Regions from separate parts of the Bacillus sp. SRI_025 genome, predicted to be linked through region 2. Evidence: a T-box and tRNA genes for the amino acid it is inferred to sense, from the RefSeq annotation. Region 2 holds a T-box; the other holds one or more tRNA genes.
The links. The T-box of region 2 lies ahead of glyQ (glycine--tRNA ligase subunit alpha). A T-box ahead of a tRNA ligase gene usually reads a tRNA of that ligase, here a tRNA-Gly.
Positions count from the first base shown of each region.

Region 1: it encodes a tRNA-Gly, which carries the amino acid that the T-box ahead of glyQ (glycine--tRNA ligase subunit alpha) is inferred to sense. The anticodon was not compared.

Region 1 is NZ_JBYEGB010000003.1:484,443-500,456, forward strand. It holds gene trmL (tRNA (uridine(34)/cytosine(34)/5-carboxymethylaminomethyluridine(34)-2'-O)-methyltransferase TrmL) at 1-265, opposite strand, end outside; gene AC20OE_RS12140 (amidase domain-containing protein) at 309-1,211, opposite strand; gene queG (tRNA epoxyqueuosine(34) reductase QueG) at 1,275-2,423, opposite strand; gene AC20OE_RS12150 (hypothetical protein) at 2,507-3,103, shown strand; tRNA gene AC20OE_RS12155 (tRNA-Gly) at 3,202-3,275, opposite strand; gene AC20OE_RS12160 (hypothetical protein) at 3,403-4,059, opposite strand; gene AC20OE_RS12165 (hypothetical protein) at 4,140-4,421, opposite strand; gene AC20OE_RS12170 (PqqD family protein) at 4,418-5,323, opposite strand; gene AC20OE_RS12175 (hypothetical protein) at 5,307-6,773, opposite strand; gene AC20OE_RS12180 (ABC transporter ATP-binding protein) at 6,751-7,497, opposite strand; gene AC20OE_RS12185 (hypothetical protein) at 7,613-7,825, opposite strand; gene ssuD (FMNH2-dependent alkanesulfonate monooxygenase) at 8,367-9,509, opposite strand; gene AC20OE_RS12195 (ABC transporter permease) at 9,527-10,357, opposite strand; gene AC20OE_RS12200 (aliphatic sulfonate ABC transporter substrate-binding protein) at 10,354-11,331, opposite strand; gene AC20OE_RS12205 (ABC transporter ATP-binding protein) at 11,361-12,128, opposite strand; gene AC20OE_RS12210 (FbpB family small basic protein) at 12,294-12,449, opposite strand; gene AC20OE_RS12215 (homocysteine synthase) at 12,715-14,010, shown strand; gene lepB (signal peptidase I) at 14,052-14,618, opposite strand; gene ltaS (lipoteichoic acid synthase) at 14,774-16,014, opposite strand, start outside.
Region 2 is NZ_JBYEGB010000002.1:471,300-487,313, reverse strand. It holds gene cccA (cytochrome c550) at 1-69, opposite strand, end outside; gene rpoD (RNA polymerase sigma factor RpoD) at 371-1,492, opposite strand; gene dnaG (DNA primase) at 1,698-3,527, opposite strand; gene AC20OE_RS07385 (YaiI/YqxD family protein) at 3,561-4,061, opposite strand; gene AC20OE_RS07380 (pyruvate, water dikinase regulatory protein) at 4,323-5,144, opposite strand; gene ccpN (transcriptional regulator CcpN) at 5,170-5,808, opposite strand; gene glyS (glycine--tRNA ligase subunit beta) at 5,976-8,021, opposite strand; gene glyQ (glycine--tRNA ligase subunit alpha) at 8,014-8,901, opposite strand; T-box leader at 9,014-9,191, opposite strand; gene recO (DNA repair protein RecO) at 9,231-10,001, opposite strand; gene AC20OE_RS07355 (YqzL family protein) at 10,037-10,180, opposite strand; gene era (GTPase Era) at 10,329-11,234, opposite strand; gene AC20OE_RS07345 (cytidine deaminase) at 11,227-11,625, opposite strand; gene AC20OE_RS07340 (diacylglycerol kinase family protein) at 11,739-12,125, opposite strand; gene ybeY (rRNA maturation RNase YbeY) at 12,103-12,582, opposite strand; gene AC20OE_RS07330 (HD family phosphohydrolase) at 12,583-14,694, opposite strand; gene AC20OE_RS07325 (PhoH family protein) at 14,809-15,768, opposite strand; gene yqfD (sporulation protein YqfD) at 15,772-16,014, opposite strand, start outside.

The sequences.
Region 1 (16,014 bases), on a different contig from region 2:
TCGTATGCGGCTTTTGGCCAAATTTTGTGATATAGAAAAATTGCCCCTTCGGATGAGCCTCAAACAATTCATCAAGTGAATCATGATAGACCACATTGGCATATTTCCAATAATCGAGTCCTGCACGCTTCAGCATTTTGTCATCTGTCGAAAAACCAAGCGGACGAATCAGATGAAGGGTTGTATTTGTTGCTGCACATGTACGCGCAATATTTCCAGTATTAGCTGGAATTTCTGGTTGATATAAAACGACATGAAGTCCCAAAAAAGTTCACCTCTAATTTTCTTTTCCGCTCAACATTATACCACTAACTACCTTTCGCGGCATCGTCCAAAATGTGAAAAAACATATATCGAATAGCAGGTGTATAGGCGGTCGAATCCTCGTATGACCAATAACGCATGCGGCAGTCATACGTCTGTGCATTCACAAGAGGCATTCCGCCTTTGTCATGATCAACAACAATGGTTGTATGATTATACCTTCCATCACCTTCAAAATCGTAGCAAATGACATCTCCAATTTGAAGCTCGCGTGGTTCTTTGAGTTTCTTTGCTCTCAAACCCGCTTTCGAATTCGCTAAATAATTTTTCATCGCATGAGCCACCGTCCAGCTATAGCTCCACGTATGCGGACGCACCCACCAGCCAGACCCGCGGTTCGGATATCCTCTTGTTGGCGCATTCCCTGCTTTCAAACATTGTGAAATAAAATTTGTACAGTTATCTTCAAAATTTTTATAGGCTGGATTCCGCTTATTCCAGTAAGTCTCCGCATACTGCACGGCTGCCCGCCGGTCATAGTGAAAAGCTCTACCGAATTGTTCTTCGGTCTGAAAGCGCTCATCCATAAGCTCTTCCCCTTGCCGCTCTTCTAGCATCATCCGATCTTTGACAAGCATGTCGTTATAAAGAAATGCTTCTCTTTTTTCCACCTGTTCCTCTAAATAAAAAGAATCGTCTACATCCTTGCAGACATATGTGAGATGAGCAAGGTACTGCACATGCTGAGCTCCATCATCTTGAATGGCTGAATCGAGAAGTTTTGTTTTTGCTTTCGCCTTCACAATTTCAACCTGTCTTCTAGCAAAAAGCTCTTTTTTCCGCTCTACTGCTTCCACATCAGACATAAGCTGCGGCTGCTTGATTGCACGGTCATTGATTAAATACGCCAGCCTGTCTTCTAAAGTTTTCTCTAATAATTGTTTCACACACAGACACCACCAAACATTTTTTAAAATCTCTGTTTGGTTCATTCTATGTTCACAGGGATGTTATTTAGTATTTAAAGGTGTCTGCAGGAGCTCAATCCCTTTCACAATCTCCGCTTTCGCTTCTTCATCACTTTCCCGCTCAAGAGCCTTTTCCAGCTCTGGGAGCTGCTGATCATCGCCAATTTTCCCAATTGCCCAAGCAGCTGTTCCCCGAATGACCGGTCTTGGGTCCTTGTGCATCAGCTCAATTAACACTGGTAAGGCAGATGTATCTTTAAAATGAGCGAGTGCCAAAATTGCATTCCGCTGAATGGGCTTTTTCCCCCGCCATGAACCTGAAACATGACCGTATTTTTCCTTAAACTCACGATTGCTGATCGTCAGAAGCGGCTTTAACAGCGGCTTTGCAATTTCAGGATCCGGTTCCATTTCAGGATGCAGATGAAAATCTTTTCCTTTATTGATCGGGCAGACAGTTTGACACGTATCACACCCGTACAATCGATTTCCTATTTTCGAACGAAATTCGTCAGGTAAAAACCCTTTTGTCTGCGTTAAAAATGAAATGCACCGCTGAGAATTCAGCTGTCCAGGATTCACAAGCGCACCTGTTGGACACGAATCCACACATTTATTGCATGTTCCGCACTGGTCTTCAATTTTCTCATCCGGCTCAAACGGGACATTTGTGATCATTTCAGCCAAATACACATAAGATCCAAACTCTGGCGTGATAATCATACAGTTCTTTGCACTAAAACCAATGCCAGCACGTTCTGCTACAGCACGATCAGACAATTCTCCTGTATCCACCATTGATTTTGTCCGTATATCGACATGCTTGCTCCGCAAAAATTCTTCGAGCATATCAAGCTTTTCTTTCAGCACGACATGATAATCTGTTCCCCATGAAGCCCGGCAAAAGATCCCCCTTCTCGCATCCTTTGTACTTCGTGGAGCATCTTTCATTTTGGAAGGGTACGCGAGCGCTATCGCAACAATTGATTTGGCCTTCGGAAGCAGCAAAGAAGGGTTTGTTCGTTTTTCAATATCAGGCTCTTCAAAACCTGACAAATACCCTAACGATTCATGTAAGATGAGGCGGTCCTTTAATGAATCAAATGTATCGGCACTTGCAAATCGAATTTTATCGACACCAATTTCTTTCGCATATTGAATCAATTCTTCTTTTAATTCTCCAACATGAATCACCTTGCAAACCTCCTTTCTTTGTTTCTTCTGTTGTTTTCAGTATAATACGAGTGTATCATGACCGATTGGAGTGAGTCACTGTGAAGATACATATGGAAATTTCTCATCCTCAAAACCCGTCTATCCATGTTGGGCAGATTGAATATTCGCATATTGAAGTTGGCACATCACCTCAAATGTTAAAAGGCCGCTTACGCCTGTTTCAAGAATCTTTATTTTTTGAATACGAAGATAAAGTCTTAGAAGAAGTACCAGCCATCAAAGAATGGACGGATCTTTTAAAAGATGTTCCTTTCCTTTCACTTCTTTCTGATATCCAAAAGGAACAATTTATTGACTCGACCAATTCCGTACAGGATTTGTCGATATTTTTCTCACTAAAATATTTCTTACCCATCCTGACATTAGATGCCGATCGCATCAAAGGACCGCTTTCACTGACAAAACATGAGGCTGGTCACATCGAATGGCAGGACGGCGCAGGACTGAATGGATTATTTTCTCAAGCAAGTACAGCACATATTTCTCCAGACACAAAGAACATTCTTCAAATCATCCTTTTCCCTCCATCTATTTCCCGGGAAAAGAGTGAAGCTCTTATTCAATCCTTGACGAAGATGTTTGTACAAATACATGGCGGAGAAAGCAAATATGAACTCATTGAAAAAGCACTGTAGCCTGACAGTGCTTTTTCACATTATACTGACATAATAAAAAACGCAACACTTCGTTTATCTATGAAACGAAATACTGCGTTATAAACAAAATTATGTATTGGAGCGGGTGATGAGAATCGAACTCACGACATCAGCTTGGAAGGCTGAGGTTTTACCACTAAACTACACCCGCATCAATTTTTTAAAAGCAACGTCATCGCGTTGACTTTTATTATGTTACAACTTTCTTAACAATTCGTCAAGAGAATATGAAGATTTTTCGTCAAAAAAATTCATATTCTCCGTATATATTACGATAGTTATTTATCTAGCTGGATATAAAATAAGTATGCATGTGACTTATTTTTCAGCGCTTGCTTTGGATTCTTCTCAATCTCTTCAAATATAGTTGAACCCCCGTCTTTCCCCATCGCCGCTGTATACGCAATCAGAGCCTTTTCTCCAGAAGCAACTTTGATAGTTTCAGGTTGTGCAGAAAATACATAGTCACTTACTTTGAACGGAAAGCTTGATGTCGCTTTCGTCATCCCATCATTCTTTTTATCTGACCAAATACTAAATTGTGATTCATATGTATCTTTCTCATGATGTAATTGAAGAAGCACATTCACCGTTTGGTCGGTTCCATTCTGGTGTAAAGTAAAGGTAGCAGATGATGCTTCCTTATTCACTAATCGGCCATTTTTGTAATGGCTCCCGATAAACGTAATACTCTTGTTCTTCTTCGTTAATCCTTTCAGTGTCAGAGCCACCTTTTCATTAGTCGTTGCTGCTTCTAGTAAGTTTTTTTCTTTTTTTGAGAGTTTCATTTGTTCGATGGTTACTTGTTTTTTAGTAGCAGGCTCTGTTTTTATTGTCGAAACCGTCTTTTCGGTTGTCGTTGTTTCCGCAGCCTTCTCGCCGCATCCTGCTAATAGAAAAACTGTGAATAAAAGAATGCTCCATTTTTTAAACATTGTGATCCCCTTTGATGTTTTTTATTTCTTATTATACTAAAATTTGGTTTGTCATACAAAAAAAGATTAGGAGAATTCTCCTAACCTTTCGCTCTTTTCTGCTTTATTGCTGATAGGCATGCCACAATGAGAAAACTCGCAGCAAAAATCACAATCATATAAATAAAAAAGTTTGGCTTGATCTGAAAAGTAAATGCGGACGAGCCTTCCATTTCAAAAGCGAGACTGTTAAATAATAAAGCATCATTCGTTTTTGATTGAAATAAATGATAGAACAATACGCCGATTGTCAGCATCGGAAAGCCTAAGAACCCTAGAAAACCACCAACTATTGCGCCTTGTTTCATCGCCTGTACGTTCATGATCGTTGTCCTCCCATTCCCCCAAGCAATAGCTGCTTCATAATGGATTTACCATCCCCCATAAACGGAAGAAGATAGAGTAATTGAATAAAATACGAGATTGAAAAAATGAAAAAACCTGTCGAAACCGGATTTTCTTTTAGAAATAAAATGGTCACTATGATGCCTGCTGCGCCAATCACACCGGGAACGAGCGGTCCAAGCAGCGTAATCCATACCTGCTTTTTCTGAAACGGATCTAATACGGGTCTTACAAACTTCACTGACATCATATCACTCGCAAAAAAGCCTTGAGGACCATCTCGCCCTGCAAATTTCCGATGCGCATAGCCATGTGCCGCCTCATGTAAGGCAGTTCCGGTAATTAACCCGAAATAAATAATCGTAAAATAAATCGCAATGGCTGCAATCGATGGATCAGGAATGAATAAAAAAGCGAGCCCTGCCATGACCATGAAAAGCATCCAGAAAAAGATGATTTTACGCGTCACCATGAGCAAAGCCGTTCCAAAAATGTGAAGGAACGAGTGACCAGTACAATCAAATCGTTCCTTCATTTTGACTTGATACTGCTTGAAAAATTGACAGCAGGCTGTCACAATCCGATACGGTGAATGATAATGAATGGACAGCAAGTGATGCTGATTCAATCCCGTCATCAGCTGATAAAAGTCACGAGCAATCACCGACTCATCGACCTGAAATAAATCGGCGAGCTCTGCTGTAATACTCGCTTCTGTCCTTTTACCGTCCACTTTCGTTAACATATGATAGGCACTTTCATTGATCGGGAGTGTGCTTCCATACTGCGTATCCGTGAGATGCCTCTTTTGTAAGGTCACATACGGAGCTAGTTCCGGTACCCGCTCAATCTTTAGTTTATTGTTAAGAAGTTGAATCATGTGAATACCTCCATGAAAAACCTTTGTATATGGCAAAGATGAGCAGACCCTCAAATGCAGCGACAAGCAGCCATTGAAGCGTTTGACTCGATGCCCCTATGACATAGTTTCCAATAAAAACAATCGGAATCATGAGTAAAATAAGCGCTCCAAATGAAAATATGCCTGTGTAGGGATTGTTTCGATCAAGAGGAAGTAAAATACCTACTATATAAAAGAGCGCAGTGGCATTGCATAAGACAGCGGCACCAATCAACGCGTGCCAAAATTGATCAGGAAGCGTCAGCGTTGTCAGCATGAATAAAACAATTTGCAGTACACCAACAAGCAGAAGGCCGATAAACTTATACAAAGCCACTTCCCATGATCTCAGGCCAAATGTTTTATACATCCCCAGCATTCGTTTATCATTGCCAAACGAATTGAAGGCTGTTAATCCAGCAAGAGCACATAGAACAAAAAACGCTTCTTGTTCAAAGCGGAATCCAAATTGATAACGAACGAATAAGATCACAATGAGAAGAATAAGAAAGTTTAAAATGTTTTCTTCATTCCGTACCTGTGACTTCATTTCCTTCACAATAAGTGACCACTTTTTTGAAGAAGAGAATGGCAGCTTGTGTAAAAAGGTTAACGCTTTTTTCTCTGCCATAATCGGCATCATCGCAAGAGAAAGAAATGCGCCGCCTGCCGATAAAAGGATGAACAGAATCAAGATGGCATAATTCACCCCTTCAGGAGACATTCCTTGTGCCGCTAAGAAAAACGGTGCTGTAAAATACATCAAATGATAATCAAACTGTAGATATGATTGCTGAATTTGGCTAATATCAAAATGCGTCAATCCATACGCAACAACGAGTGCCAATAAAACAAATATCGCTGCAAATTTTTGCAACGGTAATTTTAATTTCAAAACGAGTAAATAAGTGATATTGTAAATAAACTGCAGGAGCATTAAGACAAAGAGCGACTGCAAAAGCACCATCAAAAAGAAAGTAAAGATAAAGAAAATACCTATTCCCTGGGCAATAAAATTAGGTAAAAGCAGAATACCGATAAAAAATAAAACAAGTCCTGTCACCACTGTCACCATCGGAATGAAGTATCCAAAACTTTTCTGAAAGGTAGAGAGCGGAAACCAGCTGAGCTGCATAGAAAACCGGTCTTGTTCAGGTGTTCTGACCTTGATCAAAACGAATAACAAGCTTGTAAAAATAGAAGCATTGATTGCCATTGAGACAACGAGTAATCCAAGTGACCGTTCATCTCCATTTAAGAAAGCCTTCATAAAGACACCTGTAAAGCTATATCCGATAATGGCCCCCATTGTGACGGCAAACAAAAAGAATAAGACCACAATGATCCGCTTCGTTTGAGAATCAAAGAGCTTATACATCTCCTGCTGCCACATTTTAAGCATCATTTTAGAAATGATTAATGATTTCATCAAAATGTGCACCCCTATCACTTAACATTGAAGCTTTCAGAAACACCTGTTCCAGTGTGCTTGATTGATACTTCTCCTTTAAGGCTGAGACTGTTCCTTCATCCATTTTATTTCCCTTAGAAATAATGGCGATTTTCTGGCACAGCTCTTCCGCTGAAAGCATATCATGCGTTGAAAGCAAGATTGCACCATGATGCTCGGCATACCGCTTCATCAGTTTCTTTGTGTTTATAACCGCTTCAATATCAAGTCCTCTAAAGGGCTCATCCATGATCACCAATTGACTATCAAGCATAAATGCAGCAATCAGCTGTGTCTTTTTTTTCATCCCATGTGAATAGGTTTCGATCGGTCTTGATAAAGCCGAGTCCATATCAAACAGTTCAATTAGTTGATTTCTTCTGTGAATTGTTTTACATTCATACATAGAAGAAACAAACTCTAAATATTCAGCACCAGTCAATGCTTCAGGGAGCAGCAGGTCATCTGGAACATAGGCTACTTGTTTTTTAAAGGATGGTTCATCATTAGTGACGCCCTGCAAATGAATTTTTCCTTCTGTATGCTTAATGATGCCAAGTATACAGTTAATCATCGTTGTTTTACCCGAACCATTCGGTCCAGCAACAGCAACGATTTGATGAGGGTCGATCTTTAAATGAAAATCATTGACAGCAGTCACGTTATTTTTATACGTTTTGGTTAAATTCTCGATCGTAAACATATAACCTCCAAGTGTCTGCATATTCTTTAAAAACAGATCAGGCTAAACCGCCCGCCACAGACGGTTTAGCCCTGGTGTCTTATCTAAGAAGTAAAAAGATGAATCCTAAGTATAGCTACTTACATTCAATTTGGACTTTTAAGCCACTTTCCCACTGAACGGCTCCTGTAAAGCTACCCTTGCCGTTTGCGATACACCAAACTGCTGCTCCTAGAACGACTGTTGCTCCCAATCCAAGAAGGACAGCAACAAATACTAAGAACCAAGCTTGGTCCATAATAGCAGGTTCCATAGTGGAATAGTCAACTTGCGGCGCTGCATAAGTCATACTTTTCACCTCCCAGCTTATGATGATCGTATCATAGGCGTCACACGCCAAACATCTACAGAACATCCCATTTTTGACCGAACATACATTTGATTAAAATGTGACTTTTTATTCAATTATTCACCTTCATCTGTTTAAACCCTCTCTTATTTACTAGATTTTAACACCTCTTAAGAACCACAAAACCCATTTAATGTCATTTGCACCATCTTTTTTCTTCTCTTTTTCAAATAGTCCATATTTATCATCTATCATTTTTATTCTTTCTTTTTTGTGAGATAGAAAGAATTCCCCCGATATATCAGATATAAAAGTCCTGATTATATGTCGCAATAACATCAATTATGAAATATTTACTGATCATTCCGATAAAAGAGTGAGTATATTTTCCTTCTTCTCTTGACTCTGAAAATATGTATATACAAGAAAATCGATTGGGAAAAAAGCCCTTACCTTGTTCAGCAGTACACAACATATGACTCGCTCCTATTCTATGAAAAAAAGCAAAGCAGCCATCGCAGACTGCTTTGCTTTTTCATATTTATGAGGAACTAGCAGCAGAGGCTGCATCTGGAAAATGATTGTTCCCAATGATTTCACCAGCTGGCACAGAGAGTCCTGTATCCCCCGATCTCTTGAATGGAAGGAGCGGGAAAACAAGCTCTGCTAAATAATAAGCTTCTTCTAGGTGCGGGTAACCAGAAAATATAAATGTATCAATGCCTAGAGACTGGTATTCTATGATACGATCTGCTACTGTTTGCGGATCTCCGACGAGTGCTGTTCCTGCACCGCCGCGTACTAAGCCAATGCCTGCCCAAAGATTTGGGCTGATTTCAAGTTTGTCTTTCCTCCCTTGATGCAATTCCACCATTCGTCTTTGACCTACTGAGTCCATCCCCTGTAAAACTTTTTGCGCCTCCTCAATTGTTTTCTGATCTAAATGACGAATCAGATGTTCCGCTGCCTGCCATGCCTCCTCTTCGGTATCTCTCACGATCACATGAAGACGAATGCCAAACTTCACCGTTCTTCCTTCCTTTTCAGCCTGTTTCTTCACTTGTGCAATTTTCTCTTTTACTTGTGCAGGCGGTTCGCCCCAAGTTAAATAGACATCTGTATGCTTGGCAGCCGCTTGAATTCCTGCTGATGATGATCCGCCAAAAAAGACTGGTGGATGGGGGGTTTGAGCTGGTGGGAATAACAGCCGGCCATTTTCCGCTTGTAGATGTTTGCCATGAAATTGAACATTTTCTCCTTTCAATAACCGCTTCCAAATCGTCAAAAACTCTTCTGTTGCCTCATAGCGTTCATCATGAGAAATGAACAGTCCATCTCCTTCAAGCTCCTCTTTACTTCCCCCTGCTACCACATTAATCAGCAGCCTTCCGCCTGAAAGACGATCTAATGTAGACGTCATTCTAGCAGCAACAGACGGCTGCATAAGCCCTGGTCTAAGAGCCACGAGAAACTTTAAATGAGTGGTTTCAGCAGCTAAAGCAGCTGCCGTCAGCCATGGATCTTCACATGATCTCCCAGTCGGCAGCAAGACCCCTGTATAACCAAGCTGATCAGCTGCTTGAGCAATCTGTTTAAAATATGGATAGTCTGCCTGTCTTGCCCCTTTTGCTGATCCTAAATAACGGCCGTCTCCATGTGTTGGAATAAACCATAAAATATTCATGACATCGCCCCCTGTTATTATTCACCTTGATAACTAGTGCGCCACTTGAGCAGACGCTTTTCTAACAGACGTACAAATGAATCTGTCAGCTTACCTACTACTGCAAAGATGATAATTCCGACAAACACTTTATCCGTTTGAGAGAACTGCCTTGCATCCATAATCATATAGCCGACGCCGCTGCTTGAACCCATTAACTCAGCTACCACTAAACCTAGCCAAGCAATTCCTAATGACAGCCTCACGCCCAGAAGAATATGCGGAAGAGCAGCCGGTAAAATCAGCTTTGTGATGCTTTGATACAGATTAAACTCTAAGGCGCGGGCCACATCAAACAGCTTATTATCTACACTGCGAATACCAAGAAAAGTATTAATATAAATCGGAAAAAAAGCCCCAAGTGCAATCAATAAAATTTTCGCCGTTTCATCAAAGCCAAACCAGAGGATGAATAAAGGGGTGACCGCTAAATGGGGAACGGTTCTCAGCATTTGCAAGGTCGGATCTACATACTGCTCTGTTTTTTTAGAAAACCCTACGCATACGCCCAGCATAAGACCTAAGCCTCCCCCAAGTAAAAATCCACATATTGCTCGATAAAGACTGATGTAAAGATGGCCAAACAGCTCACCAGAACGTATCAACTCTCGAAAGGATTCAGCAATCAAAACGGGCGAAGGCAATACAGTGGAAGAAACAATTTGAGAACCAGCTATAATCTGCCAAACCGCAATAAGTAGAACAGGTAATACCAGTCCCTTTAACTTATATAAAGAAGACGCTTTTCTCCTTTTTCTCTTTGACCGCTCAATTTTAGATGCTAAAGCCGGGTTCGAAATAGCTTTCATTCATCCATCTCCTCTTTCAGCATTTTTTCAATAAACGAATTATCTACAACCTGATTGACATCAATTTTCCGCTGGATCGCCTTTGTTTTATATTGAAAATCAGCGGTATGCTGCTGAGCATTGATGATCTTCTTCGAAATGGGCTTATTGAGTGGTTCCGTATTGTTTAATACTTGTGTGACGACCTTCTTATCTAAATTTTTTAAACGCGCATATAGAGTAACAGCCTCTTCTGGATGTGATTTCTGCCACTTCACCGCATGGTCATATACCTTTAAAAATTTCACCACTAGTTCAGGATGCTGATCAGCAAACTGAGTGCGAACAAGTGTGAAACCTGGAGAATATAAATCAGTCGCTTCCCCATTCACCAGCAGCTTTGCTCCTTTCTTGATCGTTTCAAGTGATAAGAACGGCTCCCAGATCGACCAAGCATCAACGGATCCATTTTCAAATGCTGATATCGCTTCATCTGGCTGTAGCTGAATGATCTGAACATCCTTCGCAGATAAACCTGCCTGATCTAATACTTTGTATAAAAAATCAAAGCCACTGCTCCCTTTAGCGACAGCAATTTTTTTCCCTTTTAAATCTTCTACTTTTTGAATCTCACTGTTCTTATTCACTAAAATACCGTTCGCTTTCAGCCCATCCTGAGATAAACCAATTTCCTTAAAATCAATACCCGCTGCCTGACCTGCTATGACAGGTGAGTTTCCAACTTGCGAGAAATCTAATTGATTTGCAGCAAGTCCTTCAAATTGGGGAGGACCACTTTGAAACTCCACCCACTTTACCTTCACTCCTTCTTTTTCAAATGATTGTTCAAACCACCCTTTTTCCTTTGCTAAAAGCAGCGGGCTCAAACTTTGCTGAATCCCAATCCGAATTTCTTTCACCTTGTTTTCTGAGCCGTCTGCTGCTTGACCACACCCTGCTAAAACAAGGAGAAGACTCAAAAAAATCACGATCATTTGTATCTTTTTCATGCGATTTCCCCTCCCTAAATCCCTGATCCATCAGTTAGTAACAATTCATCTGTTTTCTCAAATTCTGAAAGCACCTTTTGTCTTAAATGTTGAAAAGAGGTTGATGTTCTATCACGCGGAAAAGGCAGATTCACAGGAAGAATTTTATGGATTCGGCCAGGTCTCGCTTGTAAGAGCACAATTTCATTTCCTAAATAAATCGATTCATCAATATCATGAGTAACGAGCATCATCGTTGTTTTTTTCTCCTGCCAAATGTCCAGCAGCACATCCTGCAAGTGTTTTCGTGTGAATGCATCCAGCGCACCAAATGGTTCATCAAGCAATAAGATCTCCGGATCACGAAGGAGTGCTCTCGCAATGGCAACCCGTTGCGACATTCCTCCTGAAAGCTCATGTGGATAAGCATGTTCAAATCCTTTTAATCGAACAATTTCAATCAATTCATCCACTTTGCGGCGTACATCCTGTTGTTTTAAATTGAAATTGGCTGCTATATTTTCTTCGACTGACAGCCATGGAAATAGGCGGTGTTCCTGAAAGATAAAGCCCTGTTTCATTCCAGGTTCTGTGATCCGTCTGTCTCCTATCAAAATTTGCCCATCATACGCTGTATCGAGCCCGCCTATGATTTTTAGCAACGTACTTTTTCCGCATCCACTTGGACCTATCACTGTTACAAATTCCCCGGGAATGATGTTCAATCTTAAGTCTTCAAGTACCCGAATGGTCTGTTTGTCTTTCCAAAAGGATTTATCCGCAATATCAATTGAAATCGTCATTGAAACCCTCCACTCCTCTTGCCATCAGATACATACACAGAAAGGCCCTTATCCCCAAAAAAGAGATAAGAGCCTTCGTGTTGTCCGATCAGCTAATCATATTGATTTGTTAGCACCATCCTAAATCATATTAATCCCATAAATCAACTCAAATTTATAAAATGGTTATTTTGTCCTTGTATGCTTTTCATCAATCCGATCGTAAATCGCTTCTATTCGTTCCTTGCTGCTGTAAATCTCATATTTGTTCCGCTCAATTAAGATGTCTAGTGTGATATCCATGTGTTTTCTGTATTTTTTTCGTTTTTTCTTTTTTTCCATCTTCATCATCCTTTCTCATTCAAATAAAAAAAGGCTCTTCACTCATGCTTGAGTGATAGAGCCTTCGGTTGACCGATCAGCCATTCTTGTTCGCGTTTTCAGTATGCTCATGTTAATACACACTATTCCTACCTGTCAACTATATTTATTGTTTTTTCAGATTTATCTAAAAAATGATTGACCGAGCAGTGAACAAGATTTATAGTCTTATTAAATATTTCTTATCAAAACAGTTGGTTTTATCTAACAAAAGGAGGATACACACATGTCAGAAAAACGTTCATTTCGTTTAGAAACAAAAGCCATTCACGCGGGTCAGGAGCTTGATTCAGCGACCTATTCAAGAGCCGTGCCTATTTACCAAACAAGCTCCTTTGGTTTTAGAGATAGTGATCATGCAGCGAATTTATTCGGTCTTCAGGAACCGGGAAATATTTATTCACGTATTATGAACCCGACAAATGACGTATTTGAAAAGCGTATCGCAGAGCTTGAAGGTGGAATTGGTGCACTTGCTGTTTCTTCTGGGCAAGCAGCGACGACTTATTCTATTTTAAACATTGCAGGAGCCGGGGATGAAATCGTTTCCTCAAGCAGTCTTTATGGCGGCACCTACAATTTATTTGCCCATACACTCAAAAAACTCGGCATTACAGTAAAATTCGTCGACTCATCCAACCTTGAAGAACTTGAAGCAGCGATCACAGACAAAACAAAGGCAGTGTATGCAGAGAGCATTGGGAATCCAAAAGGTGACATTTTACATATTGAAGCCATCTCAGCCATTGCACACAAGCATCATATCCCGCTTATTGTGGACAATACACTCGCCAGCCCTTATTTATTAAGACCTATTGAGTTCGGTGCAGACATTGTCGTCCATTCAGCGACAAAATTTATTGGCGGTCATGGTACATCAATTGGCGGCGTCATCGTTGATAGCGGCCGATTCCCTTGGGCTGACAGCGATAAGTTCAAAGGGCTGACTGAACCAGATCCAAGTTATCACGGTCTGACATATACAGAAGCGATTGGAGAAGCGGCTTATATCACAAAAGCACGAGTACAGCTCTTACGTGATTTAGGGGCAGCTCTGTCGCCATTCAACTCATTTTTACTTCTGCAAGGCTTAGAAACATTACACCTTCGTCTTGAGCGGCATAGTGAAAATGCGTTGAAAACAGCACAGTTCTTACAGGATCATCCTCTTGTCGATTGGGTAAGCTATCCGGGCCTTGAAAGTCACGAATCCTATGAACTTGCTCAAACCTATTTACCAAAAGGACAAGGCGCGATCCTCACATTCGGAATCAAAGGTGGGCGCGAAGCAGGTAAAAAGCTCATTGATTCTGTGCAGCTTTTCTCCCATCTCGCAAACGTGGGCGATTCTAAATCTCTCATCATTCATCCTGCCAGCACAACGCATCAACAATTAAGCGAGGCAGAACAAAAAGCGACAGGTGTCACACCAGAGCTCATTCGTTTATCTGTTGGAACAGAAGCGATTGAAGATATTCTTGCAGATCTTGAACAGGCGATTACAAAAAGTCAATCTGAATGACATAGAAAAAAGCACACGGCTGTGTGCTTTTTTCTTGTTTATTAATGATTGAGTAAGCGAATGTCTTGGAAAGGATAAAATACAAATGAGGTAGTTCCTTGAATATCGCGCTTTGTAAAAAGACCTAAGCCGTTGCGGCTGTCCATTGAATTTTGGCGATTGTCCCCCATGACAAAGTACTTTCCTTTTGGAACAGTCAGAGGGCCAAAATCAGGTGTCAGCAAAGTACCATCTGCCGCTGCTTTCTTTTTGTTTGACGCTAAGTAAGGCTCTGCCACTTTTTTCCCATTAACAAATAGCTGATCATTTTTCATTTCAATTTTATCACCAGGTAAACCAATCAATCGTTTGACATAATGAGTGCTGCGATCTTCCCCATCAAGAACAATGATCTGTCCCCGTTTATAATCACCGAAATAATCAACCGTTTTATTCACAAACACCCGCTCTGTGTTATGCAGTGTTGGGTCCATAGAAGTCCCTTTCACAATGTACGGTGCGAATAAAAAGTTCCGAATGATAAAAACAGCAATAAATGCGATTAAGATGGCTTTGATCCAGCCCCATAATTCTGATTTCTTTTTTTGTGTTTTTGTATTTGTTGTCATAAGCTCCTCCTGAATTCCCCAAGGACGAAATGTGTGTCACCAGCTGCCAGCCGGCGTCACGCTTGTTTCTCCCTAAATATAAACATATTTTGCCAACAAATCAAGCAAAGAGAGAGAAAAAGGCAAGCACCTTTCTGTGCTTGCCCAAAACTCAGTTAGTTAGCAGAAGAATCCGCTTCTTTTTCTTTGTTTGCTTTACCATAGAAATAATCCGATGGATTCACTGGTTTGAAATCAGATAACTTATGGAATCGAAGAAGATCCCTATAGAGCACTTTATCTGAAAGACTTAACTGATTATCAACACGGGCTTTAATCGCCTCTGTCTTTTTATTTTGTTTCACCACTTTACCCGTTTTCGTATCATAAACGGTATTATCGACAAGTGTGTATTTCGGTGTCACATAGTTTCCATTACGGAAGGCAACAGTCTCATCATGCTTTTTAGAGAATAAGTCTGTTCCAAAATTCACGAATTCATTTGAATCGATACCTTGTAAGTGAAGAAGTGTTGGCATCACGTCGACTTCACCACCATACGTATGATTCACGCCGCCCTTCTTACCAGGAATACGAATCATGAGCGGAACCCGCTGGTTTTGTGCATTTTGATAAGGAGTGATTTCTTTCCCTTGAATTTCACTCATTGCACGGTTATGGTTCTCAGAAATACCGTTATGGTCACCATACAATAAAATGACTGAGTCTTTATACATACCTGATTTTTTCAAGTCTTTGAAGAATTGCTCTAATGACTCATCTAAATATCTTGCTGTTTGGAAATAGTTATCGACTGTTTTATCGCCCGTTGTTGCCTTAGCGATTGTCGCATCTTTTTCATCTAAATTAAATGGATAGTGATTTGTCAGTGTCATTAAATGTGCATAAAATGGCTTTTTCATTGATTCTAGCATTGGGATTGATTCTTTGAAGAACGGTTTATCCTTCAGACCCATATTCACAAGGTTTTCTTCATCCATGTTGTAATAGGAAGCATCAAAGAATTGATCAATTCCCATATGTTTATAAATCGTGTCACGGTTCCAGAAAGATTTATAGTCCCCGTGAAGCACTGCACTCGTATAGCCTGCTTTTTGATCTAGGATGGCAGGTAGTGATTGGAAGGTATTTTCACCCTTTGTCACAAATGCTGCTCCCTCTGGCAAACCAAACATACTATTATCCATCATGAGCTCAGCATCAGATGTCTTCCCTTGCCCAGTCTGATGGAAGAAGTTATCGAAATACGTAAAGTCATCTTTCCCATGAGCCAGTTTGTTTAAAAATGGAGTCACTTCTTCTCCATTTAATTTGTAGTCAATTAAGAAAGACTGGAAGCTTTCTAAATGAATTTTAATAATGTTTTTACCTTTTGCTTTTCCAAAATACTCTGCAT
Region 2 (16,014 bases):
TAAGAAAAAAGTGAGTCCAATACCTAAAATGGCAATCAATAAAAATGGTATAAGTGGATTCCGTTTCATTTCTTTCATCCTCCCCTTTGTGAAAACCCCTTTGAGACTATGCAAACAATTCTAATTCTACTTTAATTTTACAAAAAGTAAACGAATTATGATACAAAACTTTGGTCAAGTTCACAGATTAGACAAAAATGATTCAAGATGAGAAATGAAGCCTCCAGCACATTTAGATGTATTTTTTATACATCTTTTCTCTAAGAACGTTGCAAATTCATTTGTTATTCAGTAAAATATAATCAGATTGAAAAAAGCGTTTTCATTTTTGATAAGAAAGAACGGATCTCTTTCAAGATCCGTCCGGTTTCTACTCTAAGAAGTCTTTTAATCGTTTACTTCTGCTTGGGTGTCTTAATTTACGAAGAGCTTTCGCTTCAATTTGTCGGATACGCTCTCTTGTTACGCCGAACACCTTACCAACCTCTTCTAACGTGCGTGTTCTTCCGTCGTCTAGTCCGAAACGTAGTCTCAGCACATTTTCTTCACGGTCCGTCAGCGTGTCTAATACATCTTCAAGCTGCTCTTTTAAGAGTTCGTACGCAGCGTGGTCAGATGGAGATGTCGCCTCTTGGTCTTCGATAAAATCACCAAGATGCGAGTCATCTTCTTCACCAATAGGTGTTTCTAAAGATACAGGCTCTTGCGCAATTTTAAGAATCTCTCTTACCTTTTCTGGAGTTAAATCCATGTCTTCAGCAATTTCTTCAGGCGTTGGTTCTCTGCCTAGGTCTTGCAGAAGCTGTCTTTGAACACGGATCAATTTATTAATGGTTTCCACCATATGAACCGGGATCCGGATTGTTCTCGCCTGATCGGCAATCGCACGTGTGATCGCCTGTCTAATCCACCAAGTCGCATATGTTGAGAATTTATATCCTTTGCGGTAATCAAACTTCTCAACCGCCTTCATCAGACCCATGTTTCCTTCTTGAATCAAGTCAAGGAACAGCATACCACGACCGACATAGCGTTTCGCAATGCTGACAACGAGACGAAGGTTTGCTTCCGCTAATCTTCTTTTTGATTCCTCATCGCCCTCTTCGATCTTTTGAGCGTACGTAATTTCTTCTTTAGCAGATAACAAGTTGACGCGTCCGATTTCTTTTAAGTACATACGAACAGGGTCATTGATTTTGACACCTGGTGGTACGCTTAAATCATTCAGGTCAAATTCTTCTTCCGCTTTAGCCAGCTGCTGAACATTTGGGTCTTCTGTCTCTTCGTTTTCACTAATGAGCTCTACACCCTGTTCGCCTAAGTATTCATAGTATTCATCCATTTGGTCTGATTCAATTTCAAAGCTAGACATACGCTCTGCAATTTCTTCGTATGTTAAAACGCCCCGTTTTTTACCCGTTTCAGTGAGCTTATCTCTCACCTGTTCAAAGGTTAATTCAGTTTCGGTTTCGTGGGCTTGTTTATCAGCCATTATGGATCCCTCCTTCCAAAGCTTGCAACGAATTCTAAAGTAACTTGCGATTTGCTTCCGCCCTGCTTTTCTCTCTCTGTCAAACAGAAGACGAAGCAAATAGGAATAAAATAAATAATGATGAAGGCAAGATGCTTGCGGTCTTATGCTCCTCCCGTAAAGGATTCATTGCCAGCCGTAAGTCCTGTCATTAATAATAGACGTATTACTTCAGCGAACGGTTCAACTGAATAATTTCTTTTGCAAGTGTTGCCGCTTTGAAGAAATCTTTTTGCCTCTCCGCTTCTGCACGTTCTAGTTCTTTTTCCTTTATCATTGACAAATTCCGATGATTCAACACTTTTTTTACATAATCACTTAATTCAGCCTCACTTAGTTCGTCTCCGACTTGAATCATCAATATATCCGTCAGCAGCTGATTCATGACATCATCTTCTATCCGGTTCATCAGATGCTGCGGCGTTGGTTCTTTGCCTTCTTCATACAAGGCATAAATGTACGTTGCCAGCGCCCTGTGCGAATCTATATTAAATTCAATTCCGATTCTGTCAAGTACTTTGCGGATCACGTCATCGCTTTTTAACATATGAGCAAGCAGCATTCGCTCTGCATTTTCATATGCCGGCCGCAGACGCTTTCTTCTCACTTGTGTTGACAGATGTGCACGCCGTTTTTCAAGCCCGTTTTCTTCCTGTGTGCTTTTGGTTTCTTGCCGCTGCTGCTTTTCAAACAGCTCCAGTTGTTCTTTTAATGAATCAAGTGAGATCGAAAACTCCCCAGCAAGCTGTTTCATGTAAATCTCTTGCTCCAAAGAGCCGTTTAACCGGCTGATTTCTCGGAGAACCTGCTTCATATAAGTAAGACGGTCTCCTTCGTCTGATAAGTTTTTTCCTCTTCGGAAAAAATTCATCTTAAACGTCATTAATGTCACACTTGCATCTATGATGTCATTCCTAAATTTCTCGCCGCCATATTTACGAATGTAATCATCTGGATCAAGTCCATCTGGTATCATGGCAACGCGAACTTTACATCCTCTTTTTCCAAGCAAATCTGATGCTTTCATGGTCGCTTCGTATCCGGCCGTATCAGAGTCATAGCAAAGGATGATCTCTTCTACATTCCGCCTGAGAAGCTTTACGTGCTCTTCTGTAAGAGACGTACCCATTGTTGCAACACTTTCACCGACACCTGATGTAACAGCTGAGATGACGTCTGCAAATCCTTCAAAAAGAACTGCCCGTTCGCGTTTGCGAATATGCATGCGTGCGTCATGAAAGTGATAAAGCAGCTTACTTTTATGAAAAAGCGGCGTTTCAGGACTATTCATATATTTAGGCTGCTGATCACCAAGCGATCTTCCGGAAAAAGCGATGACCGTTCCATGATGATCATGAATGGGAAACATGACACGATCTCTAAAGCGGTCAAAAAAGCCTGTGCCGTTTTCACGTTGAATCAAAAGACCAGCCTTCTCCATCATCACAGGATCAAATCCTCGTTTTTCTAAAAACTTGGTCACGAAATCCCAAGAATCAAGAGCATACCCGATCTCAAACTTGGCAATTGTTTCATCCGTAAAGCCTCTGGACCGTAAATAATCGAGTGCGTTTTGACCTTCCTTTGTATTTACCAGCAAATGGTGGTAAAATTTCTTAAGAAGCTCATGGGCCTCAATCATTTTATGATCTGCAGTGTCCTCTTGCTGAGAGGAACTCATCTGAGCATTCGCCACCTGATCAGGCAGATCAATATGGTACTTATCAGCCACATGTGAAACGGCTTCAATAAATGAGTAGCCTTCCATTTGTCTGAGGAACGAAAACACGTTGCCTCCTGCACCACAGCCAAAACAATGGAAGATTTGCTTATCTGCTGAAACAGAGAATGAAGGAGTATTTTCACCATGGAATGGACAAAGACCGAAGTAATTTCGACCTTGCTTTCTAAGCTGTACGTATTCTCCAATCACTTCGACAATGTCTGCGTTTTTTTGGATCTGCTCCAAAAGTTCATCTGGTATACGTTTGCTCATCCTAATAACACTCCGTCGTACATTATTCGCCTTTTAATTTAAAAATCCTTCATGATTCGACAGGATTTTTTGTAGTTGCGCCATAAATCGCTTCTTATCCTCTTCTAAAAGCTTTTTGGGACCTTTTCCGTATACACCTTTTCTTCGCTGTTTGCTGGAAACATGCCTGCGTTCCAAATCAAAATCAATTGTTTCGTTTGTGTACATTCGTCCTCTTTCAGACAGAACAATGACCTGTCTCGGAAGCAGTAAGGAGGCAAGACCAATATCTTGGGTGACGACAATATCATGTGCGGCAGCTGAGTTGGCAATGACTAAGTCCGCTGCTTCCTTATGTGTATCTACAAACCGCCAATCTTCAAGTGGAGATCTTTTGGTTTGAAAATGCTCATATGAAGCAATGAATGTCACTGGTACTTGAAATTGAGATGCGACAGAAAGGATTTCGTCTTTTACAGGACAAGCATCTGCATCGACATAAATCGTCCTCTCTTTTTTACGTTCATTCAGGTGACTAATTCTCCATCCCTCCACCTTATTCCTGCTTTAGAGAAGCAAAAAGACCATACTTTTCCCCCATAAAGCAATCAACAGTAAAACTCATTTTGTCGAAAAGTTATGTTCAGAATCACTTGACTTCTGCCAATATTAGTTTATTCGTTCTTGACTTAACTTAAACCTAAAATCAATCATTTTATCACAATTTTTTATTATAATACAAATGCAGCAAATATGCTATTGTTTTTGTTTACCCGTTTCCCACCATAGGAAAAACCCAGGAGGAGCATCCTGAGTTTATTCGGAACCTCTTTTGGTCAGCATTTGATGGATGACATTTGCCGTTTCCTCAACTGCTTTATTCGATACATCAACGACTTGACAGTTAATACGATCAACCACTTTTTCAAAATACTCTAGTTCCTCTTTAATCCGCTCAATGTTCGCATAAATAGCGCGATCATTTAAACCAAGAGATTTTAAACGCTCTTTGCGAATATGATTTAGTTTGTCTGGACTAATTTTCAAACCGATACATTTCTTCGGATCAACTGAAAATAACTCTTCTGGCGGATCAACTTCAGGTACAATTGGTACGTTCGCTACCTTCAGCCGTTTATGCGCCAAATATTGAGATAATGGTGTCTTGGACGTGCGTGATACACCAATGAGTACAATATCAGCCTTTAGAATACCTCTTGGGTCTCTGCCGTCATCGTATTTCACAGCGAACTCGATGGCTTCTACCTTTTTAAAATAGTCCTCATCTAATTGACGTACACGACCCGGCTCATGTTTCGCTTCATTTCCATAGGCCGTCTCCATTTTATCAATGAGTGGACCGATGATGTCATAATAAACAACACCGTTTGCTTCTGCTTCCTCGATTAAGAATTGGCGCATTTCTGGCACAACAAGAGTAAAGCAGACGATCCCATTATCTGCTTTCGCCAGTGAAATGACTTCTTTAATCGTACCAACATCCTCTACATACGGGATTCTTCTAATATTTGAATGGTCTGATGAGCCGCCATCAAATTGGCTAAGTGCCGCTTTGACCACGAGCTCTGCCGTTTCTCCTACTGAATCTGATACCACAAAAATTACGCGATTACTCATAACATCCCCTCGCAGTCTTCTGTCATTAGATTATTTCGTTCTCCGATAAGCTGACAAGTATTTTCGTCATGTTTGTTTTCGTGATTCTTCCGACTACTTCAAAGCCTTTTTCCGTATCTTTTATCACAGGAAGTGCATCTATTTGCTTTTCAATCAAGTGCTTCGCCACATCCATAATGAAATCTTCTTTGCGGCAAACGGTGATGTTCGGCATTCTTGTCATAATAATATGGACAGGGATAGATGGAAGCTCCTGTTTCCCTATACTTGCGCGAAGGAGGTCTTTTCTTGATAACACGCCTGTTAAAATAGAGTGATCATCCACAACGAATAATGTGCCCACATCCTCTAAAAACATCGTACAAATCGCATCATAAACCGAAACATTCTCATGTATCACCACTGGAATGGATTGAAAGTCTTTCACTTGAAGTTTTTTCAGCTTATCTGCGAGAAGCTGCGTGCCTGTTTTTCCTGTGAAAAAGTAGCCGACCCTTGGTCTTGCTTCTAAAAAGCCTGACATTGTTAAAATGGCTAAATCCGGTCTGAGGGTCGCCCTTGTTAAGTTCAGCCGATCGGCGATATGCTCTCCAGTGATCGGACCATTCTCTTTGACAATCTGTAAAATCTGCTCTTGCCGTTTATTTAACTCGATTGTACTCACCACCTTTAAATAGAGAGAGCGAAATCTTTATTTTATGTATATCATTTTCATAACTCATCATATTATAGCGCATCTTTGTCCGAATGAAACAAAAATCCACTCAAAAACCGTGAATTAAATGAGTAAAAAACGATTGCCCTTCGGAAAAGGCAACCGTTCTTAGGTATTTATTTTACAATTAAATTGTTCATATTCGCAAATGATTGAATCACTTTGGCTAGTTTGACCATTTGTGCCAAACGATTTCGCTTCAGTTTTTCATCATCCGCATGAACCATTGTGTGATCGAAATAATGAACGATCGGTGTTTTTAATGTATCCAGCGCCTCAAGAGCCAACCTGTATTGTCCTGCTGCTACATGGTCCTTGACAGCTTTCTCTACTTGCTGATACGCCTCAAACAGCTTTTGCTCATGTTCATTTTCAAACAGTTCAGGCTGAATCTCTGCGTCTTCGCCTTTTTTACTGATTGAAATGACACGTCCCAATGCTTCAGCCGTTTCTTTGAAGCTTTCTTGTTTTACACTCTCTTCAAGAACAGCTGCTTTTTTGACGACTGCATATGGCTCAATATTTTCAACATCCAGCACTGCATCAACAACATCATGGCGAATATGCTCTGCTTGAAGAACATATTTTAAACGATGCGTTAAAAATTCAATTAGAGCAGCTTCATGTTCTGTCTTTACTTGAGCAAGTGCTAACAGCTCTTTAAATGAAATATTCCAATGACGGTCAAGCAGGATTTGAACGATACCACTCGCTTGTCTTCTAAGTCCATAAGGATCTTGAGAACCTGTAGGGATCACATCGATTGAGAAGAATGAACAAATAGAGTCGAGCTTATCTGCTACGGCCACAATCGCACCAATCAAAGTAGACGGCGCCTCATCACCAGCAAAGCGCGGCATATAATGCTCGTTAATGCTTCTTGCCACTTCTTCATGTTCACCAAGAGCTCTTGCATATTTCTCACCCATGATTCCTTGTAATTCAGGGAATTCATAGACCATTTGAGTCACAAGGTCAAACTTCGAAATACTTGCTGCTCTAGCCACGCGTTTTGTTGTTTCGTCATCTGCTCCGACATGCGCCGCTAGACGGGTTGCAATGTCTGTCACTCTCTTCAGCTTGTCGCCGATTGTTCCAAGTTTCTCATGGAATACCACTTTATCAAGCTTTTTAATATTGTCTTCAATCACTAGTTTTTCGTCTTCTTTATAGAAGAATGCAGCATCTGATAAACGTGCGCGAAGTACTTTTTCGTTCCCTCTTGCGACATTTTCCAGCGCCTCACTGTTTCCATTTCTGACTGTAATAAAATGCGGTAATAATTCTCCTTGCTCATTTTTCACAGGGAAGTAGCGTTGATGCTCTTTCATTGTTGTCACCAATACTTCTTCCGGCAATGCAAGAAACTCCTCTTCAAAGGAACCAGACAGCACAGTTGGATATTCTACAAGATCGTTCACTTCTTCTAGAAGTTCAGGATCAACAGGAATGACCCAGCCTTTTTCTGAAGATAGCGCATTTAGCTGTTCAGTAATTAATTGTTTTCTTTTATCTGAGTCTGCAATCACAAATTGATCGCGCAAAGTTTGTTCATAAGAAGCAGGAGTGTCAATGCTCGCTGTCGTACCAAGGAAACGGTGTCCTCTTGTTTCACGGCCGCTTTTCACCCCGGCAATTTCAACAGGTACAATCTCTTGTCCAAATAAACAAACAATCCATTTAATCGGACGGATATAGCGTAAATCTTCGCTTCCCCATCTCATGTTCTTTGGAAAGCTTAATGAAGCAGCAATTTCACCTAACGCTGGGAGAAGGTCTTTGACTTGCTTCCCTTCTTGAAACTTTTGGACATGGACATAATCCACTCCTTTGATCTCTTTGAAATAGAGATCGTCTGTTGAAGCACCTTGGCCCCGGGCGAAGCCTTCAGCAGCTTTTGTCCAATTGCCTTCAGCATCTTGGGCAATCTTTTTAGCTGGGCCTTTTGCTTCTTCTTTGATGTCTTCTTGTTTTTCTGCAACACCTTTCACAAGTACAGCAAGACGTCTTGGTGAGTTAAATAAAGCAGTCTCTTCGAATGAAATATTTTGCGTTTCAAACCATGCTTTTACTTTCTCACCTAGTTGTTTTGTGCTCTCTGGCATGAAACGAGCCGGCATCTCTTCTAAGCCGATTTCAAGTAATACATCTTTTTTATTCATGAGAAGCCGCCTCCTCTTTTAGCATAGGGAATCCCAATTTTTCGCGTTCTTCATAATAGGTTTTGGCTACTTTTCTTGCTAACTGACGCACTCTTCCGATATAACCAGTTCGCTCAGTCACAGAAATAGCGCCCTTTGCATCGAGCAGGTTAAATGTATGAGAGCATTTGAGGACATAATCGTATGCCGGGTGAACAAGTCCTTTGTCCATTTGACTATGTGCTTCTTTCTCATAGGTTGTAAATAGCTCGAACAGCATGTCAGTATTAGATGTTTCAAATGTATACACAGAGTGCTCATATTCAGCCATTAAGAATAAATCTCTGACCGTAAATCCGTCTGTCCATTCAAGATCGAAGACATTTTCTTTGTCCTGGATGTAAGAAGCAAGACGTTCAATACCGTATGTGATTTCAACAGAAACGGGCTTACATTCTAAGCCGCCGACTTGTTGGAAATACGTGAATTGCGTAATTTCCATCCCATCAAGCCATACTTCCCAGCCAAGTCCAGCACAGCCAAGAGATGGATTTTCCCAGTTATCTTCCACAAAACGAATGTCATGTTTCAGCGGGTCAATGCCAAGTGCCTTCAATGATTCAAGATATAGTTCTTGAATATTGTCAGGTGATGGCTTAATGATCACTTGAAATTGATGATGCTGATACAATCTATTTGGGTTTTCTCCATATCTGCCATCAGCCGGGCGTCTTGAAGGCTCTACATATGCTACCTTCCATGGCTCTGGGCCGATGCTTCTGAGGAACGTGTATGGACTCATCGTTCCGGCACCTTTTTCTGTGTCATACGCCTGCATTAATACGCAGCCTTCATTTGACCAATGCTTTTGCAGCGTCAAAATCATGTCTTGAATATTCAATGATCGCACCTCCATCTTTTCTACACCAACCGCTATGTATGGCGGGTGGGATTAGAACCTTGTAAGAGAACACAAAAACTCCCGTCTCTATGCTCGCAAGGTTCTTTGCAAACATAGGGACGAGAGTTTTTCCCGCGGTTCCACCCTATTTGCTGGTGTCGTAGCATCCAGCCGCTTTGTTTTACGTTGCTCAAGAATGCCTTTCGTTACGCCTCCATCCTTAGCTCACACCGCCCTAAGGTCGCTTTTATGGATTTTACGTAAGTACTTCTTTCTGTCAATGCAACATATTTTATCTTAGATGATCTTACAAAAAGTCATGGGAGATGTCAACTTTTGTTTTCGTCACCCATTAGCTTTTTCATGGATTCCATTTGATTCATGAATTTTTTTGATTTTAAATAGAGGCCGGAATATTCGTCATAGTAGTGATCAAGCACTTGACGAATTTCTTGTTTCGTCTGAGGCTTCACATCAACCTGACCAAGCCTTGATAAATCAAAATAATGAAACAAACGGAGCAGCCTTCCAGCTGCGGGGGATAAGGGCAGTTTATATGGATCTTTCGAAAAACAATTTTGGCAAATGAAGCCGTTATCTCTTATCGAGAAATGGAACTGCCCTTCTTTTTGACCACAGTGAACACATTGATCAAGTTCAGGCTTCATCCCCATCACTGATAACATTTTAACCTCTACGATAAATAAAATAATATCAGCATCTGTGCCTTCGTTGAGATGACGCAGAGATTGAAGCAGAAGCTCAAACAAATAAGGGTTTGGCTTTTTTTCTTCTGTCCCTTTATCAATCAATTCCGTCATATATGCGGCATATGCGGTCAGAAATAAGTCTTCCCGAATGGCCCGCATACTTTCAATCATTTCGCCTTGCTGGAGCGTTCCAATTCCTGTTGATGATTGGATAAGAAAGGTGCCGTATAAAAACGGCTGGCTTATGGCTGACAGGCGGCTGTTTGATTTTTTTGCGCCTCTTGCCATCACGCCAATTTTCCCATGTTCTCTAGTGAGCAGCGTGACAATTTTGTTTGTTTCGCCATAATCTGTTGTTCTAAGGACGATTCCTTCACTTTTAATGAGCATTTGTCTACACTCCGAGCGCTGGAGGGGGTCAAGAATTATAAGATTGGAAAATCAAATCGTGCTATTTCTTCTTCAAGTACATCGGGTCTTTCCAGGTTCTCCTTTTCTAACTCTTTGAAAAGCAGATACGTGTCAACGCTTCCTGTTTGTGAAAATACGTTCCATGTAAAATTCAACATAAAAACCCCACCTTTCTTTATTAGAAGCAGCAACGCTACATCCAACATATTAATTTTATCTTGACCAGGCTACCTCCATTTCATGATAAACAATTTTTACTAATCGAACCGCACCATTGTCAGATTTGCTGACAAATGCAGCGATTTTTTAATATTCGTCTTCTCTAAATCCGAAGTCACGAAGGTGAGTGGATTTATTACGCCAGTCCTTCTGAACTTTGACCCAAAGCTCTAAATACACTTTTGAGCCTAGAAGTGCTTCAATATCTCTGCGCGCTTTTTGTCCCACTTCTTTTAACAAGCTGCCTCGTTTACCAATGACGATCCCTTTTTGCGAATCACGTTCTACGACAATGGTTGCCGCGACATGGATCTTGCCATTTTCATCTGGCTTAATTGATTCAATCGCAACCGCAATACTGTGCGGAATCTCTTCTCTCGTTAAATGCAGCACTTTTTCACGAATTAATTCAGAAATAATAAACCGTTCTGGATGATCTGTTACTTGATCTGCCGGATAAAATTGAGGGCCCTCTGGAAGATAACCTTCAATCTGCTGAAGAAGCGTGTCGATATTGTTTCCTTCAAGAGCTGAAATTGGCACAATTTCCTTGAATGGATAACGTGTGCGGTATTCATCAATTAAAAGAAACAGTTCATCTGGATGAATTTGGTCAATTTTATTCACGACAAGGAACACCGGTGTAGATGTTTGCTTTAGTCGTTCAATGATGAATTCATCACCTTTGCCATAGCCTTCCTGTGCGTTGATCATAAATAAGATCAGGTCGACTTCCTTCAGTGTATTTTGAGCCACCCTCATCATAAAATCACCAAGCTTATGCTTAGGTTTATGAATCCCCGGTGTATCGATAAAGATCGTTTGTGATGTGTTCGTTGTCAGGACACCTTGCACTTTGTTTCGCGTCGTTTGGGGCTTATCGCTCATGATGGCGATCTTTTGTCCAATAACACGATTAAGAAAGGTTGATTTCCCTACATTTGGTCTTCCAATAATTGATACAAATCCTGATTTGAAGCTTTCGTTAGTCATTTAAATCCTCCGGTGAAAATGCTCCTGGCAATAGTTCGTTTACTGTTGTTTCGTATATATGTCCTTTTAAGTTCGTTAGAATCACTGGCATGTCAGGTGCACATAGCTCTGAAATGACCTGTCTGCATGCGCCGCACGGCGAAACAGGACGGTCTGTATCAGCCACCACTGCTAACATTTGAAAAGATGTAATGCCTTCTGAATAGGCTTTAAAAAGTGCTGTTCTTTCCGCACAATTACACATACCATATGCTGCATTTTCAATGTTGCAGCCGCCATACACTTTTCCATCATTCGACAGTAACGCTGCACCGACTTTGAATTTAGAATAGGGTACATATGCAAAATCTCTTGCTTTGATTGCTTCTGAAATCAACTCTTGTTTGTTCATTCCTAGTTCCCACTTTCAGAAGAAATGGTACCACTGTCACATTTATATTTTACATAATTCACGTGACATTTTCACGCCCATTTCTAAAAATGTTAATAAATAGTAATATTGTTCTATTGCATGATCTTCGGTAAGAAGATGATCAACCCAATCATAACCGAAATTGCGGCGTAAACGCAAACAGCGCCTGCCGCAGCGTCCTTCGCTCTCTCTGCAAGCGGGTGCCTTTCTTCTGTCATCAGATCCACTGTATGTTCAATGGCTGTATTGACAAGTTCAAGCGCAAACATCCCCCCGCAAAGAAGAAGAACGATCAGCCATTCAAATGGGTCAATGCGGAACCAAAAGCCGCAGATCACCACGATGATGGCTGCGACTGTGTGAAATCGAAAATTCCGTTCATTCAAGAAAGTTCGCCATATTCCTCTAAATGCATAGTAAAAACTCCGAAAAAAACGGGCGAGCGGCCTTCTTTTCTTACGATGATCTCGAAAGGCCATAATCATCCAAGATTTTTGTCTGTTTGGCGAACATTTCTTTTTCATCTTCCTCTGTCATATGATCATACCCGAGCAAATGAAGGAAGCCATGAATCGTTAAGAATCCAAGCTCTCTCATAAAGGAATGTCCATATTCCTCCGCCTGCTCTTTCGTTCGATCTACACTAATGATAATGTCACCAAGTACAGGCGGGATATCATCCGCTCCAATGATTTCAATCTCCCCTTCTCCTTCTTCCTCAAGTGCAAAGGAGATCACATCTGTTGGCGCGTCTTTTCCGCGGTATTCTTTATTGATTTGATGAATCTCTTCATTCGAAACGATCGTCACTGATACTTCCGCTTGATCCTTGACCTCAAGTTCGTCTGCAGCAAACTGAAGAAGCTTTTCCACTTCTTCAAGCTGCTCTTTTGATACTTGTCCTGTTTCATCTATTAAATCGATTAACAATGTCATTTACTTCACCTTCTGCTTCGGGGCATCTGGATATTCAATCCGAGAATGGAAAATCCCCTTTAATGTTGTACAAATCGTTTGGCTGATAATATTTAATTCTTTAAATGTCAGGTCACATTCACTAAATTGCCCGTCCTGCATTTTATCCGAAATAATGCCTTTGACAAGCTTTTCAATCCGCTCTGGATTTGGATTATGCATGGAACGAACCGCCGCTTCAACGCTGTCAGCCACAGAAATAATCGCTGCTTCTTTTGATTGCGGCTTTGGACCAGGGTAACGGAATTCTTCTTCTGTCACCTGATCATCACGCTCTTTTGCCTTATAGTAAAAGAACTTTAAAAGAGACTTTCCGTGATGCTGTTCTGCAATGTCGACAAGCTCTTCAGGAAACTTCTTTTCTCTCAGCATATCAGCGCCATCTGTCGTATGGGCAATAATAATATTTTTACTCAGCTGAGGAGAAAGCTTGTCATGCGGATTATCAATGTTCATTTGGTTTTCGATAAAGTATTGCGGTCTTTTCGTTTTCCCAATGTCATGATAATAAGCGCCGACCCTTGCTAAAAGACCGTTTGCACCAACTGCTTCACATGCAGCATCCGCTAAATTCGCCACCATGACACTATGATGATATGTACCTGGTGTCTCGGTTAAAATCTTTTTGAGGAGCGGATGATTTGGGTTAGATAATTCAATCAGCTTCATTGTGGAAAGAATGCCAAACATGCTCTCAAAAACAGGCATTAACCCAATGACCAAGATAGATGATGCAAACCCTGACACAATCGCCATCATGAGGTTCACACCGATTTCAAGCCCTGATGGTGAAGAGTTTTGGATCAGTGTAATGGATAAAACCACAAGTACATTCACCAGCGCCACCAAAAGCCCAGCCTGCAATATTTTTGATCTTGCATTATGTTTTCTTAAAAATAAAATACCCGCCATCCCGCTCATCAGATAATAAGCGCAGATCACATAGTTAAAGACGCCGGTTACTCCTTGATTAAACATCATACTGCCGCAAAGAGCAAATACAAGACCGGAGAAGATTGCTAACCGCTCATTAATGAGCAGTTTGATCAGCATCGTGCCAAGTGCCACTGGCACAACATAGCCTATCGTTGTATATTTCGTTTCCTGGAAGAGACTGAACACTTCCATAATAATTAAAATAATCGTAAAAATAAGCGAGTAGAGCAATAATGACTTATTCTTATGGACAAGCGACTTTTTTCTCGATTCAAGGGAATGAATAATCGCTGCTAAGAAAAGGCCAATTAATATGAAAAGACCACTTACAGGCTTAAATAAATTTGAGCTGTTTAATAGACCCGTGAGTTCTAATTTGCGATAAACTTCCCGGTCGATGAGCTCTCCTTCTTCAACTAAGATTTGCCCTTGCTTAATTTGCACTGGCTGAATATTGTCAGCCGCTTCCTGTCTTTTCTTCTCTGTTGCCACTGGGTCAAATACATAGTTTGGGATGATCGCAAATTCACCGATTTCTTTCGCTGCATTTAAGTATTTTGATGGAATCGAATTGTTTTCAAGTTCTGTTTTGACTTGTTTTTTCTCATCTTGTAATTTTGCTGCTGTGATTTCTTTACTCATCAGTGAATTCACCACTGTGATGATGGAATCCTTAGTAAATGAGAGATTTTCATCACTTGCCTGAAGCAGTGCTTTGATGGATTGATCCGAAACAGCTTCCTGCATATCTGTTGTGAGCTTTTCTTTGACACGCTTGACCATTTCTTGATCTGATGGCGCTTTCTCTTTTTCATCAGCTGCTTTCTTCTCTTCTTTAATGGCTTCAAAGAGGGATGAGATGAGGTCTACACGATTATCAGAATACGCTTTTTTGAGCGTATATTGATCTTCCACTTGATCTGTTGCTTCTTGTTTCTTTTCTTCTGTCGCTTCTTGATCATCAACAGTTGACGGAGAATAGATGGTCTGTTCGCTCACAGAAAATAAATCTAAGTCGAGCGATTCAGGCTTTACATGGAAGAAGAGCACCACGAATAAAATGGCTGCTAAAGCAGCGTACAGCAAAACATTTAAATAACGTGAGCGCTCCATTTTCTGAGGTTCTTTTTTAGACAGCAGTCTTTTGCGCTTACTGCCTTTTTGATTCTTTCTCAAGGAAAGTACCTCCTTTTTTACTTTAAACCACGATCGAAACAAAATGACCCGATGAAGACGATCGGGTCACTCAGTTCATTTTTGCTTTTCGTATGCGCCAATGATCTTCGCCACAAGCGGGTGTCTGACCACATCTGTCTGGTCTAATTCAATAAATGAGATGCCCTTGATATCTGCAAGCATGTCCTTTGCAGCCGCAAGACCTGACTGCATGCCCTTTGGCAGATCAATCTGTGTAATATCTCCTGTAATGACCATTTTAGAACCAAAGCCAAGTCTCGTCAAAAACATTTTCATTTGGGCAGGTGTTGTATTCTGCGCTTCATCTAAAATAACAAATGCATCATCAAGCGTCCGGCCTCTCATATAGGCAAGGGGCGCTATTTCAATCACGCCGCGCTCGATTAAACGTTCCGTATGATCACTGCCAAGCACATCATGCAAGGCATCATATAGTGGTCTTAAATAAGGATCTACCTTTTCCTTTAGATCGCCTGGTAAAAAGCCAAGACTCTCTCCTGCTTCAACAGCTGGTCTTGTCAGGATAATCCGTTTCACATGTCCATTTTTTAATGAATGTACCGCATTGACGACTGCCAAATACGTCTTCCCTGTACCAGCTGGTCCAATTCCAAAGACCAGGTCATCTTTTTTCATCGCCGCAGCATATTCCCGCTGGCCGATTGTTTTCACCCTGATCGACTTTCCTTTGGCATTTTTCGTAATTTCATCTTCATACATATTCTCAAAATAATTCAGCTTGTTTTTTTGCGCCATTTTAATGGCATAGACGACATCCCGTTCAGATATCTCGATTCCTTTACGGATGAGATGTAAAAGAGATGTGATCAAACGGCTTACTGTATCTCTCGATGCTTCCTCACCAGAAACATACACTTTTTCTCCACGCGTAATAACGGAGACGTTCAGCTCGTTTTCCATTAGTTTCAGATAAGCATCTTGATTGCCAAATAAAGCAATCGCTTCGTTTGGACTATCCAATTTTTGTTGAATCTCAAGTAAATGTTCTGTCATTCTCTAGTCTCCCTGAACAATAGGTGTTGGTTGAACAATATCTTCTATTACTTGGTAAAGGATGATTAACTTAACTTTACCATTCCCTGTTGTCTCGTGCAAAACTTTTTCACTTTTCACCTCTCCTGTTTGACCTAGCTTCTCTTCTAATTCTTTTTTACCCATTTTAATCCCTGCTTGAACCGCTTCTTTATTTGTGTATTCTCGATTTATTTTCTCACTTTCACGTGTGATTTCCTTTTCATA